4 regions of the Agaribacter flavus genome follow, and region 2 is predicted to be linked to each of the others. Evidence: predicted binding sites of a transcription regulator. Region 2 holds the regulator's gene; each other region holds the start of a gene.
What was found. The regulator FliA, encoded in region 2, starts transcription of late flagellar genes. The targets are predictions, from matches to a motif close to CTAAAGNTNNNNNNNNNNNNGCCGATA.
Positions count from the first base shown of each region.

Region 1: the regulator FliA is predicted to act here: its motif matches at 2,531-2,557, upstream of ACFOHL_RS00455 (VC2046/SO_2500 family protein).
Region 3: the regulator FliA is predicted to act here: its motif matches at 1,888-1,914, upstream of pomA (flagellar motor protein PomA).
Region 4: the regulator FliA is predicted to act here: its motif matches at 1,764-1,790, upstream of ACFOHL_RS09490 (flagellin N-terminal helical domain-containing protein).

Region 1 is NZ_JBHRSW010000004.1:92,455-96,875, reverse strand. It holds gene ACFOHL_RS00465 (DMT family transporter) at 1-752, shown strand, start outside; gene ACFOHL_RS00460 (response regulator) at 791-2,440, opposite strand; gene ACFOHL_RS00455 (VC2046/SO_2500 family protein) at 2,656-3,156, shown strand; gene trhO (oxygen-dependent tRNA uridine(34) hydroxylase TrhO) at 3,265-4,248, shown strand; gene ACFOHL_RS00445 (EF-hand domain-containing protein) at 4,388-4,421, shown strand, end outside.
Region 2 is NZ_JBHRSW010000004.1:458,757-463,177, forward strand. It holds gene ACFOHL_RS02050 (protein phosphatase CheZ) at 1-760, opposite strand, end outside; gene cheY (chemotaxis response regulator CheY) at 787-1,170, opposite strand; gene ACFOHL_RS02060 (RNA polymerase sigma factor FliA) at 1,209-1,937, opposite strand; gene ACFOHL_RS02065 (MinD/ParA family protein) at 1,948-2,799, opposite strand; gene flhF (flagellar biosynthesis protein FlhF) at 2,796-4,343, opposite strand; gene flhA (flagellar biosynthesis protein FlhA) at 4,376-4,421, opposite strand, start outside.
Region 3 is NZ_JBHRSW010000017.1:33,484-37,904, reverse strand. It holds gene dxs (1-deoxy-D-xylulose-5-phosphate synthase) at 1-570, opposite strand, end outside; gene ACFOHL_RS10670 (polyprenyl synthetase family protein) at 614-1,510, opposite strand; gene ACFOHL_RS10665 (exodeoxyribonuclease VII small subunit) at 1,517-1,747, opposite strand; gene pomA (flagellar motor protein PomA) at 1,977-2,738, shown strand; gene ACFOHL_RS10655 (flagellar motor protein MotB) at 2,738-3,670, shown strand; gene ACFOHL_RS10650 (class I SAM-dependent methyltransferase) at 3,721-4,421, opposite strand, start outside.
Region 4 is NZ_JBHRSW010000015.1:10,609-15,029, forward strand. It holds gene fliD (flagellar filament capping protein FliD) at 1-156, opposite strand, end outside; gene ACFOHL_RS09485 (flagellar protein FlaG) at 170-670, opposite strand; gene ACFOHL_RS09490 (flagellin N-terminal helical domain-containing protein) at 771-1,607, opposite strand; gene ACFOHL_RS09495 (flagellin N-terminal helical domain-containing protein) at 2,455-3,285, opposite strand; gene ACFOHL_RS09500 (flagellin N-terminal helical domain-containing protein) at 3,955-4,421, opposite strand, start outside.

The DNA of each region.
Region 1 (4,421 bases), 370 kb from region 2:
TGTTTTGTCGGGATGTTCCTCGTTTAAAGCAGGCTAAACCCATAGTGTGGTACCTGCTAGTCTTGAGTACCTTGTTTTTATTGCTGAATTATGTGACGAATGTTATTGCTTTGGAATACATTAGCCCTGCAACGGTACAGCTTATTCTGCAGCTTGCACCTTTTATTTTGCTGGTTGGTGGAGTCGTGTTTTACAAGGAGCACTTTAGTGCTTGGCAAATGTTTGGCGCAGTGCTTTTACTAGTTGGACTACTATTATTTTTCAATCAACGTATTCCAGTTATTTTGTCATCTAGCCTAGAGTCAATAGAAGGGGTGTTTATTGTTGTGTTGTCAGCGACAGCATGGGCGCTGTATGCCCTTGCGCAAAAACGTTTGTTGATTGCATTTACTAGCCGACAACTAACATTTTTGATTTATCTTATTGGTGCTGTGTTGCTGACGCCCTTGAGTACCTTTTCAAGTTTGCAAAATTTGTCGTATTGGCAATGGTGGGTGCTCTTGTTTTGTTGTGTGAATACCATTGTTGGATATGGTGCTTTTACACGTGCCATGCATATATGGGAAGCATCAAAAGTGAGTGCAATAGTAGCCGTAGCGCCGGTATTTACGTATTTTGCAAATAAACTCGCCATAGTAATCGCGCCGGATGTTTACTTTGACGCTGAAATGGATTTACTTGCCTATTTTGGCGCTGGTATGATTATTTTAGGAGCTATTATTGCTAGTATAGGAAAGCGTCACGGCGCTTGAACTTTACGGCATTTTTTTTCGGTATATATCCGCCACCGCTAGTCCCCAACAGTGGAAAACACTTCCTCTTTCATTTCTTCGTATTTTTTTAAATGGGTGTTTTTAAGTGGCATGTTTTTTACAAAGCGATGTATGTCTTTTGCATCTTTTATTAGGTTTGGATCTGGCTTCTTACTGGCTTTTATCAATTTAACCAAGCATTGCAGCAAGTTGAGGTTAACACCGATATTAAGGGGGGCGACTTTTTTCGCCAACTGAAACTCTTCAAATGCATCGTGAAAGTTTCCGTTGCTGTATAGCGCAATGCCTTTTTTGGTATGCTCAACGTATTTATTTCTGGATGTTTCTGCGCTACTTTGCTCTGTTTCCATTAAATAGCGAATGGCGCTATCGATTTTGTTTGGATTTTGTTTTAAGAGTTTGACAAGTTTGTTGGCCTCTTCAAAGTCTCCCATATCAAACATAAGTTTAAGACTATCTGCTGCCATGGATACAGGGTATTCAGTAAATTCCTTTTCGATTTTGATTTGTGCTTCTTCCAAAATTCGCTTAGCTTCGGTTTGCTTACCGTCTAGATATTGCATGCGGGCTACAACAATTTGCTCGAAAATCTTAAAATCAAAATCTTCTCGTTTGCTTGATACCAATTCATCGTGCTGCAGGCGCTGCATTGTTAGTAGGGTTTCTTGAATTTGGCGATTTTTTATTTTTTTGTCTGGTGCATTCTCTGCAAAGTCGAGAATACTTCTTACGTAACCACATAAGTGGTTAACATTTTTATGTACTGAGCGGCGTGATAAGTCGTAGATGGCTTTTGCGCTATCCATGGCGATTTCGTAATCACCGTTTTCTCTGGCAATTTCACAAACACTGAAATGTCTTTCGATGGAAAATGGGGAAAGGCTCAACGCATCTTGAATGTATTTCAGCGCTTCGGGTTTTTTATCGAGTAATAAATACGCTTCGGCAACGATGTCATAGGCTTCGACACTATTGGCTGAATTATCAATCACTTTTTTGCCAAGCTCGATTGCTTTTTCGTAGTTTTGCATCAACAGCTGTGTTTTCGCCATAGCGCAAGCGGCCCAGTGCATCGGGCGCTCATCTAGGATTTTTTGCAATAGTTTATTGGCTGCTTGGTAGTTTTTCGTTTTCCAATACAAATTAACGAGTAGTTTTAAGCAGTGAGAGGTGTATCGAGGTTCAACTTCTAAAAAATGCTTGCAGTTTTCTATTGCTAGGTCGAATTTTTCGTAATCTATTTGACTGTACAAAGACGCTAAAGTGACACGCCTAGCAGTTGCCCGTGTAATACGTGCATTAAGCTGCGCTTGGGAAAAGGGTTTTATGAGGTAGTCGTCGGGTTGTTTTTCTATGGAGCCTAAAACCATGCTTTTGGCACTGTCACCGCTAATCATGATAAAAACAGTAGAAGGTTTTACCAAGCGGCGTTTTCTTATCTCTTCTAAGAGCTCAAAGCCATTTTTGCGGTTATTTCCTAAGTGGAGATCACAAATGATTATGTCGTATCGTGTGTTTTTACAGGCTTTCAAACCACCTTCTGCGGTCAGTTCAGTCGTCACGCGTTTGGCTCCAAGGTTACTAAGTAAGCCTTTGAGTAATAAAAGAAAAGGTCGTCTATCTTCAACCAGAAGGCAACGTTTATCTGAATAATCCAGTTTTTCCATTGAACTTAATTTTCGCTCGATTTAGGGAAGAGGCGCGGCATTGCGCTTTTGTTTAGTAGCTAATGTATATATCGTTCCAAATTGTGTTCCCTTGAGTATTGGTGGTAAAGGCCGATAACAAAATACATGGCGATGTTTAGGGCATGCCATGTATAGTAACTAGACGCACACGCCGTGCGTATAAAATAACTCAAATTGATAGGCAAAACTTGCTCATGCCGCAATTCATTTCACTCGACAATTTTATTGAACATCAAACATCGCTCAATAAGCATTTGGGCGAAGTGGGCGATGCAAATACAGCCACTTTGGGTTTGTTTGCTGGTATTTTGCAAGATGCGTTGGTGAGAGAGCATATTGCGTTAGAGGACACTGATGTGTTTTCAGATGTGACTAGTCAAAGGAGTACTGGCTATTACACACCGTATAAGCTTGCCGCTGACCCCACAACGTATGCGCAACAACAAGCACTTAATGAGCTTTTGGATAAAAAGCAAGTAGCCAGCTTTACACTCGCAAATGCCTTATGGTCAGACATTTTATCCATTCACAACAATGCTAATAAGATTGAAGATGAAGTGGTTCACAATGCTTCACACCATGCTCAAAATCGACTAGCGCACGGCGAAGATGCCGACTTAGGTGAGGGTATGACTGCCGACCCACTTCAACTCTATGAAATACTGCAAGCACTAAAACTTAAAAAAATGGATTGATATACATCAAGTTTTCATTTGCTTTTCTCGCTTTGTAAAAGGCTTTGTGCTAGATTGCGCGCCGCAGTTTTGCATTGGTTTTACGTTCCAACAAGCAAAGGATCAAAGATGAAAAATTACCTTGTATGCGCGATGTACAAATTTGTTGCGCTCGACAATTACAAAGATATCCGTAAACCGCTATGTGAGTTTATGGAAAAAAACAACATAAAAGGCACCTTGCTCCTAGCCCTTGAGGGTATCAATGGCACGGTCTCCGGCACCCGAGAAAATATTCAGAGCTTACTCGATTACTTGAATGCTGACAGTCGCATCAATCCAATTTCACACAAATTTTCTTGGCATGATGAACAGCCGTTTTATCGAACAAAAGTTAAGTTAAAGAAAGAAATTGTGACGATGGGTGTAGAAGGTATTGATCCCAAAAGAACGGTCGGCACCTATGTAAAACCCCAAGATTGGAATGCCTTGATTTCTGATCCCGAGGTAGTAGTCGTTGATACGCGCAATGACTACGAAATAGAAATCGGTACCTTCAAACATGCTATTAACCCCAATACGGCGTCTTTTCGTGAGTTTCCTGAATACGTAGAAAACACGCTCGACCCTGAAAAGCACAAAAAAGTGGCGATGTTTTGTACAGGGGGAATTCGTTGTGAAAAATCCACGGCTTTTCTAAAAGAAAAAGGCTTTGATGAGGTTTATCACTTGGAAGGGGGGATTTTGCAGTATCTGGAAGATGTACCAAAAGAAGAATCCTTGTGGGAAGGCGATTGTTTCGTATTCGATAACCGAGTGGCAGTCAACCATGACTTAGAGAAGAGTCACTACGACCAGTGTTACGGCTGCCGACTACCGATAACAGAAGAAGATAAACAAAGCCCTCAGTATGAGAAAGGGGTCAGTTGTCCTAAGTGCTTTGGGACACACACAGATGAACAATTAGCGCGATTTAGAGAGCGCGAGAAACAAGTTAACCTTGCTAAAAAACGAGATGAAGAACACGTCGGCACAGGCGCACGCGATGTTATGTTGCAAAAGCGCCAAGCAAAGGCAGAAGAACAGCGACAACGTGCATTATCAAATAGGTAATGCCTTTGGGTTATACATGGAAGTTCATCCTCTATTACCGCAAAACCGCTGCGAGTATATCCATTGCGGCTTTTAGCTAGACACTGGCTTGTGTATCAGAGTAAACTTAAGACTTAGAGTATAGTTGGGGAATGCGCTAATGAGCGAGACAAGTACCGAAAACAAATTAAGCC
Region 2 (4,421 bases):
AAAATCCTAAACTAGACAACAAATCGTCAACGTCATCTTGGTTTTGCGCAACATCGTCACGACCTTCTGCGTTGAGAATTGGCCCTTCGGCTTTAACCTTATCGTCAGATTTGTCAGAAGGTTGAGCTTTATCTTTTTTGGCAGCTTGGTTTGCGTCTGTTTCTTCACTAAACGTGGCCAACATTTCGACCAAGCCATCTTCCACTTCACTCACCAACTCGATAACCCTGCGGATCACTTGCCCAGTCAGGTCTTGATAACCCTGTGCCATCAACACTTCGGTTAACATTGAGTTGAGTGACGCAGAGTCCTTTTGCGCATCGCTGAGTAGATCGTCAAGCTCGTAGCAAAGCGACTTAAATTCACCGAGTTCGATCTGACGATTCATGAGCTTTTTCCAGTTTGGAATAAGTCCAGTTAGCCTGTCGTTGAGTTGTTCGGCAAGCGGCATACTTCGCTCTACCGCATCCATAGTTGAGTTGGCCGCTTTTTCCGTCTCTTCAATGACGTACTCAAGGCGAGATTGTGCATCTGGAATGGCCGTATTTGTAATTTGTGTCAACTTTTCGTCTAACTGAAAGTTAACTAAAGAATCGTGCAGTTGACGGGTCAGTTTACCTACCTCAGAAAACAACTCTGTCGATTCTCGCAAAGACGCACTGTGAACGATATCATTTGCTGAACCAATGTCGCCGCTTTCCAAATAGGCCACAAGTTCTTTCGCTTCTTCAAGCGAAATCAAGGCAGTTTCGTTTGTCATAGCCTAAACCTCTATTAGTAATGTGCTTAGCCTAGACGTTCGAAAATCTTGTCCAGTTTCTCTTTCAGCGTTGCTGCTGTGAAAGGTTTAACTACATAACCGTTCACCCCAGCTTGCGCTGCAGCAACAATTTGTTCTTTTTTGGCTTCAGCCGTTACCATTAACACGGGTAAGTGCTTTAGCTTGTCGTCTGATCGAATCGCGCGAAGCAAGTCTATACCTTGCATGCCGGGCATGTTCCAATCGGTCACTACAAAGTCGAAATCGCCTTGTTGTAACATCGGCAACGCTGTATTGCCGTCATCTGCTTCCTGGATATTGGTAAACCCTAGATCTTTCAATAGGTTTTTAATGATTCGCCGCATTGTTGAAAAATCATCAACAACGAGGATTTTCATATTCTTATCCAAAACTACCTCCAATGTGGAATAATATTATCTGTATAACTCTATTCAGCCGTACGCCACGATTGCATTTTAGCTTTGAGCTTAAGCATCGCTTGACTGTGAATTTGACTCACTCTTGACTCACTTACTTCAAGTACTTCACCAATTTCACGTAAATTTAACTCTTCGTCGTAATACAACGATAAAACAATCGCTTCACGCTCTGGTAATGTAGTTATCGCCCGAGCCAGCGCTTTCTGAAATGATCCTTGCATCATTTCTTCAAAAGGACGGTCAGATCCCTTGGTTTCTTCGTTCGTCAATACGTCTTCAGATACGCCAAGGTCTTCAATTCCAACGAGTTTTCCGGCATTTACCTCATTCAACATTTGATGATAGCTTTGCAAAGAAACATTTAGTTTTTCTGCTACTTCGTTATCGCGCGCGTCTCTCCCCGTTTCTCTTTCGACGGTATTGATTGCTTCGGTAATGGCGCGAGAATTTTTATGCACTGAGCGCGGCGTCCAGTCTCCCTTGCGGATTTCATCTAACATCGCTCCGCGAATACGGATGCCTGCAAAGGTTTCAAAGCTCGCTCCTTTAGAGCCATCAAAATTTCGAGCCGCTTCTAATAAGCCAATCATGCCCGATTGAATCAAGTCATCTATTAACACACTAGCAGGTAACCTTGCCATCAAGTGGTGTGCAATCCTCTTAACCAGCGGCGCGTGTCTTTCGACAAGCTGATTTTTGTCTATTTGCTGTTGATATACTGTCACTTTATTACTCACTTTTGCTTACCTAGTCTTGCAAAGACACTAAATTCTCGATGAAGAACTCGAGATGCCCACCGGCTTGAATCGGCACAGGCCACGACGCGACGTTTTCCGCTAGTTGATTGATGGCTTTCGCCGCTCCAGAAGCTGGATATGCATCGACAATGGCTGTTTGCTTGCGTATCGATTTACGCACATTTTCGTCAAAGGGTACGATGCTCACTAGCTCTAAGGCTACATCGAGAAACCGCCCTGTCACCTTCGACAGTTTATTGAATAATTCTTGACCTTCGCGCTCACTCCTCACCATATTGGCGACAACTTTGAAGTTAAATACGCCGTGCTCGCGGTTGAGTATTTTTATTAGTGCATAGGCGTCAGTTAGTGAAGTTGGCTCGTCACATACTACGATAATGACGTCTTGTGCTGCCCGAGAAAAGCTGACCACCATGTCTGATATACCCGCTGCAGTATCAACCAGCAGCATATCGATAGGCGTTTGCAATTCGCCAAACGCGCGTATTAGTCCAGCGTGCTCTCTGGCACCGAGTTCTGCCATGGACTGCGTACCAGAGGTAGCCGGTGCGATTTTTACACCGTGTGGGCCTGTGACCAGTATTTCATCGAGTGTGCAATCGCCAGAAAGGACGTGTGATAAATTGCGATCCACGCGTAAACCCAGCATGACATCAACGTTTGCCAAGCCTAAATCCGCATCTAAGACCAAAACACGGGATCCGCGTTTGGCAGAGGCAATCGCCAAATTGAGGGTAAGGTTTGTTTTGCCAACGCCACCTTTACCACCGGTGACTGCGACTACTTTAATCTGTTTGGACTGATTCATTCGTCTTAAGCTACTCGCTTGATCTACCATCATAAACCACCAGCACTCGCTAGTGGATTACGCGGTTGTTGAGGCAATCCATATTTTTTATAAAGTTTAGCTGCGACAAGTGTCAGGTTACCTGAGTCAGCCAGTTTGATGTCTTCCGGAACGCGTTGACCATCTGTAACATAGCTCAATGATAAATCATTTTCAATCACAACACTCAATGCCTCGCCCAAGCTGTAACATTCGTCCAGCTTGGAGAAAATGCAACCGCGAATATCTGTGTGGCTGTATGTTTTTACTGTTTCATTTAGCACTTTGTATTGAGAGCCTGCAGGCAACACTAGATACTTTTTGATATCTACGGATAAACCATTTTCATACTCATTTAATTGCTCTATGAGTCTCGCATCTCGCTGACTGAACCCTGCTGTATCAATCAGAATTAAACGCTTATTGCGCATTTGGTAGAGAATCTGATTTAGCTCATCAGCATTTTGTGCCTTTTTCACGCTACAACCAATAATACGGCCATAGGTAGCAAGTTGCTCAAACGCTGCAATTCGGTATGTATCAATGGTTATCAGAGCAACCTGATCTGATCCATATTTTTGTGCATACTTCGCTGCCAATTTCGCAAGCGTTGTCGTTTTACCTGTGCCAGTCGGACCAACTAATGCCACGATACCCGCTTGGTTTAGTATGTCATTACTACCCACAACTAAGCGATTCGACAGCAGATTGAGCAAATACTTCCAACCTTCTTTTTCGTCAATCTGGTGAGGCAAGAAATTAATAAACTGTTGACACAGTTGCTCACTGATCCCCATACCTATTAGCTGTTCATGGAGATAATGATGTACAGGATTGTTGCGACGTTTGCGCTCTTCGGATAATTCTGAAACCTGAAACTTTAAAACATTTTTGATTGATTCTAATTCTGCTCTAATGCTGTCTAGCTGTTCTGGCTCTAATACACTCGGCGGTGGGCTTAAATTTGCCGCTTGCGTATTACCAAAATCTTCATCATCACCCAACTCACTAAAGGCGGGTGAGCGCACCATGCTGTCATCTGCTCGCAAGCTTTCTCTTAGTAAGCTTTCTCTAGCCGAAGTCGTTCTGGGTATGTTTTCTGTCGGTGTATTTTCTCTAGGTATATTGCGCGCTTGAAAGTTTGTCTGAGCTTGTTGATGGACATTCCGCGCTGTATTTTGTGTAAATTCAGTAGTGTTTGCCGCCCCCTGAAGTTTAGGTGACGCTTGCTGCATGTCTTGGGTTTGCTGCCTATTGTTCGTCTCGTAACTCTGATGAGTACTCGTTGCAAATTCGGTTTGCCCGTTAGACGTTTGCCTTTCTAACAACGCTCGCAAACTGTCATTTTCTTCATTGCCGATGATCTCACTAAAGCTAGGTTTTGCACTCAGCGGTGGTGCCGGATCGGGGTTGGCAGCAGAAGGGTCAACCGCAGCCACTAACTCTACGCCATTCGACTTCTTCTTATTTGACATTATAACCGCGTCACCACCAAGCTCATCTTTGACTTGTTTGAGCGCTTCTCGCATATCTTTGCCAAAAAAACGTCTAATTTTCATAACTTCCTCTTGAGTATGTATGGCGCGTCACTTTATTGACCTACCGATGACACTATTTTTATTTGTTTGTCATCAGGA
Region 3 (4,421 bases), on a different contig from region 2:
GCCCACATTTTCTGAAATCGACATTTCATTGTCGTTTAACACGACCAGCAAGTCTTCGTTAATGTCACCTCCGTGGTTTAATGCTTCAAAAGCTAAACCCGCTGTCATCGCTCCGTCTCCGATAACCGCTACGACCTTCCTGCCCTTATTTTCTTTTTTCGCCGCAATGGCCATACCGAGTGCGGCACTGATGGAGGTAGAGGAATGCCCTACGGCAAAAGTATCGTACTCACTTTCAGGCGGCCAAGGAAAAGGGTGTAAGCCTTCTTTTTGACGAATAGTAGTCATGCGGTCTCTACGACCGGTGAGTATTTTGTGCGGGTATGCTTGGTGACCCACGTCCCAAACTAAGCGATCAAAGGGGGTATTGTAGACGTAGTGTAGGGCGACGGTCAGTTCTACTGTACCCAAGCCAGAAGCGAAGTGACCGCTACTTTGACTTACACAGTTAAGTAGAAATAGCCGAAGCTCTTTGGCTATTTTATTTAGCTGATGTTTTGACAATTGCCGAAGTTCTTTGGGCGTATTGGCAAGGGCTAAATGCGGATACTGTGATAAATCTAGGGTCATGCTTTTTTGTCTTATTTAATATCTTGTTGAACGGTGACCAGAATCAATGAATTCTGGCGACCATATAGTCAGTAAAACACCGTAAATCTTCGGTATTGTAAGGCAATTGCGTTAATGCTTGTAGTGCTTCTTGATACTGTGTCTTTAAGGCTTCTTTTGCACCTTGCAAACCTAAATGTGTGACAAAGGTAGATTTGTTATTTTCGACATCAGACCCCTGAGGTTTACCTAGTGTTAGGGTATCAGATGTTACATCGAGTATGTCATCTTGAATTTGAAAAGCGAGGCCAATTGCTCTTGCATACTTGCGTAAGTGTTCATCGGTTTCTTCACTAGCTTGTGGAGACAAACAGCTTGCCATACTGACCGCTGATTCAATTAAAGCACCCGTCTTTAGTCTGTGTAACTCACTCAGTTGTTCTAAAGAAATAGCTTTATCTGTCGCGAGTAAGTCTAGGCTTTGCCCTTGGCACATACCTCTAATACCGGCTGCTCTTGATAAAATGGCAACCAGTTTAGCTCGCTTACTCTCTCCATACTCGCTCATCGGCATTGAGCTGAGACATTCGAAAGCCATCGATTGTAAAGCATCTCCTGCCAATATCGCCGTCGCTTCGTTAAATTGAATGTGGCAAGTTGGCTTCCCGCGACGCAGTGCATCGTCGTCCATAGCTGGTAAATCGTCGTGAACTAATGAATACGCATGAATACATTCTAATGCCAAGGCTGCAACGTTTAAATCTTGGGTATCTGCGGATAACATTTTACCCGTCAGACGCAGTAATAGTGGACGCATTCTTTTTCCGCCATTTAACAACGAATAAGAAACAGCCTGCAATAAGTATGAATCGGTATATTGAAGGTTAGAAGCTAAGCTTTCAAAACTGCGTTTTAAGGCCGCGTTAGTTTCATCTTGCAGCAATGCTAAGGTTTCACTCATAAGAACCTAGTCGTGAGCAGTGAAATCTTGCAAGTTTTCATCAATACCATTGCTGGTCAGTATTTTTACTTTTTGTTCTGCTTTGTTTAGCAAGGATTGGCTATGTCGAGCAAGAGAAATACCACGCTCGAAGCTTTTAAGTGAGGCCTCTAAACTAATATCGCCTTGTTCCATTTGAGACACAATTTGCTCTAATTCCTGCATGGCTTGTTCAAAAGAAAGGTTGTCGGTGTTCATAATTTAGATAGCGTGTCTTTTCACAATAAAAAACTGGACTGAACGATACCTAAACCCGCCTGTAAATTCAATTTAAAAATGACGCGTGAGCGCGCAGTCCATTGCCTGTTGCAGAGTTGTTTGCGGGAGTTTTCTTTTTAATAAAGGATTGCTAGGGCTTGCCGTTAACTTCTGTAGAGTCTGTTACACCTTTTTGACTGCAAAGCATTAAAATTTTTAGGAGTTTTCAGTGGATTTAGCAACCCTTGTCGGATTTTTAGGCGCACTAGGATTCGTCGTCATGGCGATGATTCTGGGAGGAGATATTACTATTTTCTTCAATGTTCCATCGGTGCTTATTGTATTTGGCGGTTCGATTTTTGTCGTATTAATGCAATACCCCATGTCCCAGTTTTTGGGGGCAGGCAAGGTTGTGGCAAAAGCATTTTCCTTTAAGCTTCAAGCGCCAGAAGAACTGATAGAGAAAATCGTAGAAATGGCAGACGCCGCACGAAAAGGTGGTTTTTTAGCCTTAGAAGAAGCCGAAATAGAAAACCCTTTCATGCAAAAAGGCGTGGATATGTTAGTCGATGGTCATGACGTTGATGTGGTGAGAGCAACAATGGCCAAGGATATATCAAATACTACAGAACGCCATGATTCTGGCTCAGTCATCTTTAAGTCAATGGGAGATGTCGCGCCGGCTATGGGAATGATTGGTACGTTGATAGGTTTGGTTGCCATGTTGTCAAACATGGATGACCCTAAATCGATTGGACCTGCAATGGCAGTAGCACTACTCACGACTTTGTATGGTGCGATGCTTGCCAACCTGTTTTGCTTGCCCGTAGCATTTAAACTTCAAGTCCGTTGTGGAGAAGAAAAACTCAATCAAAGCTTGATTCTTGATGGTATTTTAGGCATTGCCGATGGGCAAAACCCCCGTGTTATTGAAGGTGTACTCAAAGGCTATATTGCGGAAGGTAAACGCAAATCAAGTGAGGCCGAATAATGGAAGAACAAGAATGCCCCAAATGCCCTCCCGAGGGCTTACCGGCATGGATGGGGACATTTGCTGACTTAATGTCTTTGTTGATGTGCTTTTTTGTATTGTTGCTTTCTTTTTCAGAAATGGATGTCAAAAAATTTAAGCAAATTGCAGGCTCGATGAAGTTTGCTTTTGGTGTACAAAACAAAGTTGAGTTAAAAGATATCCCCAAAGGTACCAGTGTCGTGGCGCTCGAATTTAGACCCGGTAAACCTGATCCAACACCCATTGAAACCATACAACAGGTTACTCAAGACATCACTCGCCCGATGCTAAACTTTCAAGAGGGTGAAGATGACTCATCCGGCGGAAGACAAAAACAACGGGGGAGTTTCCGAGGTGGTCAGTCACCTAAAACGGCGAATGAAACTGCTACGGCTGGCGCTGCTGCTGCTGACAAAGAGCGCCAAGAAAAAAACAAAAAGAAAGTTGAAGAACTTTTGCAAAAAGAAATAAAAGACGGTGCGGTTGATGTCGAAAATTTAGGTCAACAAATCATTATTAGGATTCGAGAAAATGGCTCTTTTTCTGCCGGTTCAGCATTTTTACAGCCGCAGTTTGTGCCAGTTATTCGACGCTTAGGCGTACTACTTAATGATATGCCAGGGGATGTTGAGATCACTGGACACAGTGACGGTATCCAGATATCAAATGAGTTGTACAGTTCTAACTGGGATCTAAGTGCACAACGTGCGGTTGCTGTAGCAGAAGAGTTAAGGCGTGCGCCTGGCTTCGATGAAGCCAGAATGCGGGTTATCGGGAAAGCAGCTACGCAGCCTATGAGTAATGAAGATACTGCCGCAGCCAGAGCGTTAAACAGGCGAGTAGAAATAGCCATTACGCAGGGCAAGCCCAAGTACTCCGATCCCATATCTCTGTCGCAGCCAGAATCATAAATCAATAGCGGTTTAGAGCCGCTATGTTTCCCCTAGAGCAATTGTTTTTGCTATCCTCGTTGTAACTCTTCAAGATAGCCTGGCTTAGTCATGACAAGTTGCACTGTGCTAATTACACGTTCTAGAAAACCACCTTCGCAATAGTTTAAGTAGTATTGCCACATTCGCATGAAGCGTTCGTCATAGCCCTCTTCATTTAAGGCATTTTTTTGTGACATGAACGCTTGAAACCAGTCCCGAAGTGTTTGTGCATAATCCAGTCCTATGTCATGAACATCACGAATACTCATATCAGTGTATTTTTTAATTTGTTTGTTCAGCACATATTGTGATGGTAGAAAACCGCCTGGGAAAATGTGTTTTTGAATAAAATCGACACTGTTTGCGTAACTGTCATATCGTCGGTCGTCGATGATGATAGACTGAATGAGCATGATGCCATTGTTGCTCAATAGGGACTGGCATTTTTTGAAAAAAGTAGGTAAAAAGGCCTTTCCAACAGCTTCTATCATTTCAACTGATACTAGTTTTGAATATTTACCTTGTAGTGAACGGTAGTCTTGCTTGAGAAGCGTAATTTTATTTTCTAAACCAAGCTGACGTATTTTATTTGCTGTAAATTGGTATTGTTCTTCAGAAATAGTAGTTGTTGTCACTTGGCATTGATAGTGTTGTGCCGCATATATCGCTAGGCCTCCCCATCCTGTGCCAATTTCTACCAAGTGGTCTTCAGGCTGCAGTCGCAGTTTTT
Region 4 (4,421 bases), on a different contig from region 2:
TGATTTGACTTGTCCAACAGCAGAAATTTCCGCTTCGAGGGCGGATTCTTGTCGATTCAATCTTTGTAGCTTAGGCCCGCGCTCGGCAGACAATAGCTGTTGTACTAAAGACTCCAGATCAAGACCTGAGCCTACACCTAAGGATTGAATCGACATAAATCACCTCATATTATGCCCGCCCATTTATGATGATACCAACCGTGTTGGTTGGATCGGCGGCTAACTCTTGAACTCTTGCGGCAAAATCAAGCACTTCCTCGGAAGGGATTTGCCGGATAACATCGCCTGACGCTTTGTCTTTGACCGTCACAACTTGCTTTGACGTATCACTATCAACCGAAAACGCAAGTTCTGTGCCTGTTGTTCGCAAAAATTCAGTGACACTTCCGATTGCCTCAGAAATGTCTACATTTTCCTCTCTCGCTTTGGTATCGGCATTACTCAAATTTTCTTTAAGCTTTTTTTCGATAGCTTGCTTTTGAGGAAGTTCAGCGACAGATTTGTCAACAAATTTCACCTGCTGCATAGCGACAGGATTATCTCCCGCACTATGTTGACTCGCCCCTGTTTGAAAGCCGACGAGATTACTGCTTACAAATGATTTTTCATTAATTGACGTCGCTGCATCCCTTGCAACTGCTTGTCCAATTCTGGTGTTTACGATATCCATAATACACTCCTACTGAAAAATGAGGAGCGGCATCACCGATACTGCTGGTGACCCGCCCGTTCAACGCAACTGTTACAAAACCCTTAAGCCTGAACCAGACCTAACCGAGTAGAGACAAGGCTATTTGTGGGCGTTGGTTGGCTTGACTTAACACTGACAACGAAGCTTGTTGTAAAATTTGGTTTTTAGTTAAACTTGCCGTTTCTGCTGCAAAATCGGTATCTTGAATACGCGAACGTGCAGCCGATAAATTCTCACTCACGTTACTGATGTTTCGAATACTTGATTGAAAACGGTTTTCAACCGCACCAAGGCTCGCACGAATAGTACCTACTGCTGATATCGCATTATCTATCGTAGTCAGTGCGCCTGAGGCATTAGCTGAAGTGTCTACCGCCACCGCATTGACACCTAAACCTGTCGCGCTAAACCCAGCGGTAGGAATAGCAGCAGCACGTAAATCGACATTGACTTTTTGACCTGCATTGGCGCCCACCAAAAAGCTAGAGTTATAGGTTCCGCTAAATATGTTTTGTCCGTTGAACTCGGTTGTCGTAGCGATACGAGAAATTTCAAGCTTAAGCGCTGATACTTCACGATTGAGTGCAGTGCGATCCGCGGCGGTGTTAATACCATTTTGAGATTGAACCGCTAATTGACGAATGCGTTGTAGCGCGTTTGTCGTTTCGCCTAGAGCACCTTCCGCCGTTTGAGTTAACGAAATACCGTCATTTGCGTTTCTTACTGCTTCGTTCAAACCGTTAATTTGCGCAGTAAGCTTATCTGAGATTTGTAGACCGGCAGCATCATCAGCTGCACTATTAATACGAAATCCAGACGATAAACGCTCAAACGATTTATTTAACGCGTTGCTTGAATCAAAAAGTTGACGTTGTGCGTTAATCGCACTGATATTTGTGTTTACAGTTAATGACATACTACCTCCAAAAGCCAAAAATTTGTGAGAGAGCCGCCAATTTGCGACAAATTTCTGACTACTTTTCTTTTGTGTGTGTTTTAGGTTCACTACGCCTAAAACCATGACCTCATTTAGATAAACCGTTTTTTAAATGATTTATCCCTCAACTATAGTTATCGACAGGGACTAAAGAAGCTTTAGGGAATTTCTCAAAAAAAATAAAATAATTTTTATCTCTTTGTTTTTTATTTAATTTTAAGCCAAATAAAAATTCAAAAAACGCCTAAAAAGCATCAATAAATAGATTTTCAAGGGTATGAATTTGTGCTGAAAAGGGATTGTTGGAATGGCTATTTTTTATTTGTTGGTATGCAAACAACTCAGAGAGATTATGCTTGGAAGCCCCTTCCTCTGCTTTGTCGCAAAATTTATTTTTCATGGATAACAGATCAAAGCGTATATGGATATACTCGCAGCGATTTTACGATAATGGAGAGGAAGGGGGCTTCCAAATATAATCTCGCCGCGAACACAACAATATCAACAAAGGATTTTTAACTGTTCAAAAAAAGTTGGTATGTGACTTGCTTTTGAAAAAGGGAAGATTTGAAAAAAGGCTGAGCCATGGGGCGGCCCAGCCAACTTGCTCACGTTAGGAGATGGAGCAAACTCTTTTCGTCGACTGGCAGGATTGTAGAACGTATACTGGCCTCTCAACCAAATCCTACACTCTCAGTCTTGTTAGTCGACTTTTTACTACTTATGCTTCTTAAGTAAGTGCCTTCCTTGGCACGGAGAGGGCCTCTCAAGCCGTCAAAACCTATAATAATTATTACCTTAGAAGCTAATTTCTATTGTTTTTAGATTATCCTTGTAACAAGCTCAAAGCCGCTTGAGGTCTTTGATTTGCCTGCGTCAATATACTCGTACTTGCCTGCTGAATAATTTGCAAGCGAGTCAAACTTGCCGTTTCTGCGGCAAAATCTGTATCTCTGATGCGCGATCTTGCCGCTGATACATTTTCGCTAATGTTTGATAAGTTTCGAATCGTTGACTGGAACCTATTTTGAATCGCACCAAGATCAGCGCGTTTTCCATCCACTACAGCAATAGCGTCATCAATTTCCTGCAAAGAAGCAGAAGCATCTCCAGGTGTAGACACAGTTAGTGTAAAAGCTCCGAACAAACCGCTGTAACCAAAGCCATTAGCACGGCTCACATTGATACTGATCGTCTGCCCAGCATTCGCGCCTACTAAGAATTTTGCCGAATAAGTGCCGTCAAGTACGTCTACCCCCGCGAATTGAGTAGTGGAGGCAATTCGAGAGATCTCGACTTTTAATGCCGACACTTCTTTTTGCAGTGCCTGCCTATCTTCAACGGTATTAATACCATTTTGACTCTGAATGGCTAACACGCGTATTCTTTGTAAAGCAGTAGTGGTTTCTTGCAAGGCACCTTCTACCGTTTGAGCAAGTGAAATACCATCGTTGGCATTTCTAACTGCCTGATCCAAGCCCATGATCTGCGAAGTCATGCGATTTGAAATCTGTAAACCTGCCGCGTCGTCTTTCGCGCTGTTTATTCGCAAGCCTGAAGACAACCTTTCAAAGGCGGTATTTAAATTTGTGGTTGTGTCTGTCATGTAGCGTCTTGCGCTCAAGGACGAGACATTAGTATTTACAAAAAGTGACATAAGTTACTCCTAACGATTTTCTCTGTTTGCTCTATTGTTTTTATTTTGAGCACTTTTTAATAAAATTGGCACATAACGTGCTTTCCAATACTTAAGAATCAGGGACTGATTCATTCGTTATCAACACTAGATAACGGAGCATGAAAGCTGTAACTAAGAGCGAAAGCTCTATGCTGACGGGCGGGTATGGTGTTCCAGACCTCATACCTCTCACTACCTCCTGGCGTCATTCCTGTCAGTCGGCAGTTTAGTTACTTTCCCATCAACTAAATTCTTTACTTAATACTTTTTACTTCTTGACGTTAATATCATTGTTAGCAGGCAATGTTTGACCGTCGCCAGTGGCAAGCACCAGTGAGGTTTGATTGATTCTCCTAACGATTCAACGCTTTGTTTTTGCTTTTATTATTAATACAAACTGGTTTTTATTATTTAATTACTTGCTTTGTATCAGCTTGCTTAATTTTGTTATCGAACAGATACAGAAAAACCTTTAGAGATTTTCTAAATTATTTGAAAAATACTTATTTGACAGGTACTTATGTGGCCAGGCTGATTGCCTGGCCGACCGCCCATTTTTGAAAGAGTGGGCAAACTCTTGTCTGTTTGGCTAGTGTAAGCTAGTACTACCTCCTGGCTTCATTCCCCAAACAGTAGGGTCAGTAAGGCTTAACCAAGAAGCTGAAGCGCGGCCTGAGGACGCTGATTCGCTTGTGATAGTACGGTTGTGCTTGCCTGCTGAAGAATCTGATTACGCGTCAAGTTTGCAGTTTCTGATGCAAAGTCAGTATCTTGGATACGCGAACGTGCAGCTGAAACGTTTTCTGTGACGTTAGACAGGTTACGGATAGTTGATTGGAAACGGTTAGTCAAGGCACCTAAATCAGCTCTATTTGCACCAACAGTGGAAAGCGCCGCATCGATGGAAGCAATAGCAGCACTGGCATCACCTGAGGTAGCAACCGTTAAGGCATTAATACCTAAGCCCGTCGCATCAAAGTCAGTGGTTAGAGTAACATCGATTTTTTGACCAGCATTCGATCCAACAAGGAACGAAGCCGCTAATGTACCGTCTAGAATGTTACGGTCGTTAAATTGCGTGGTGTCTGAAATACGTGTGATTTCAGTTTTAAGTG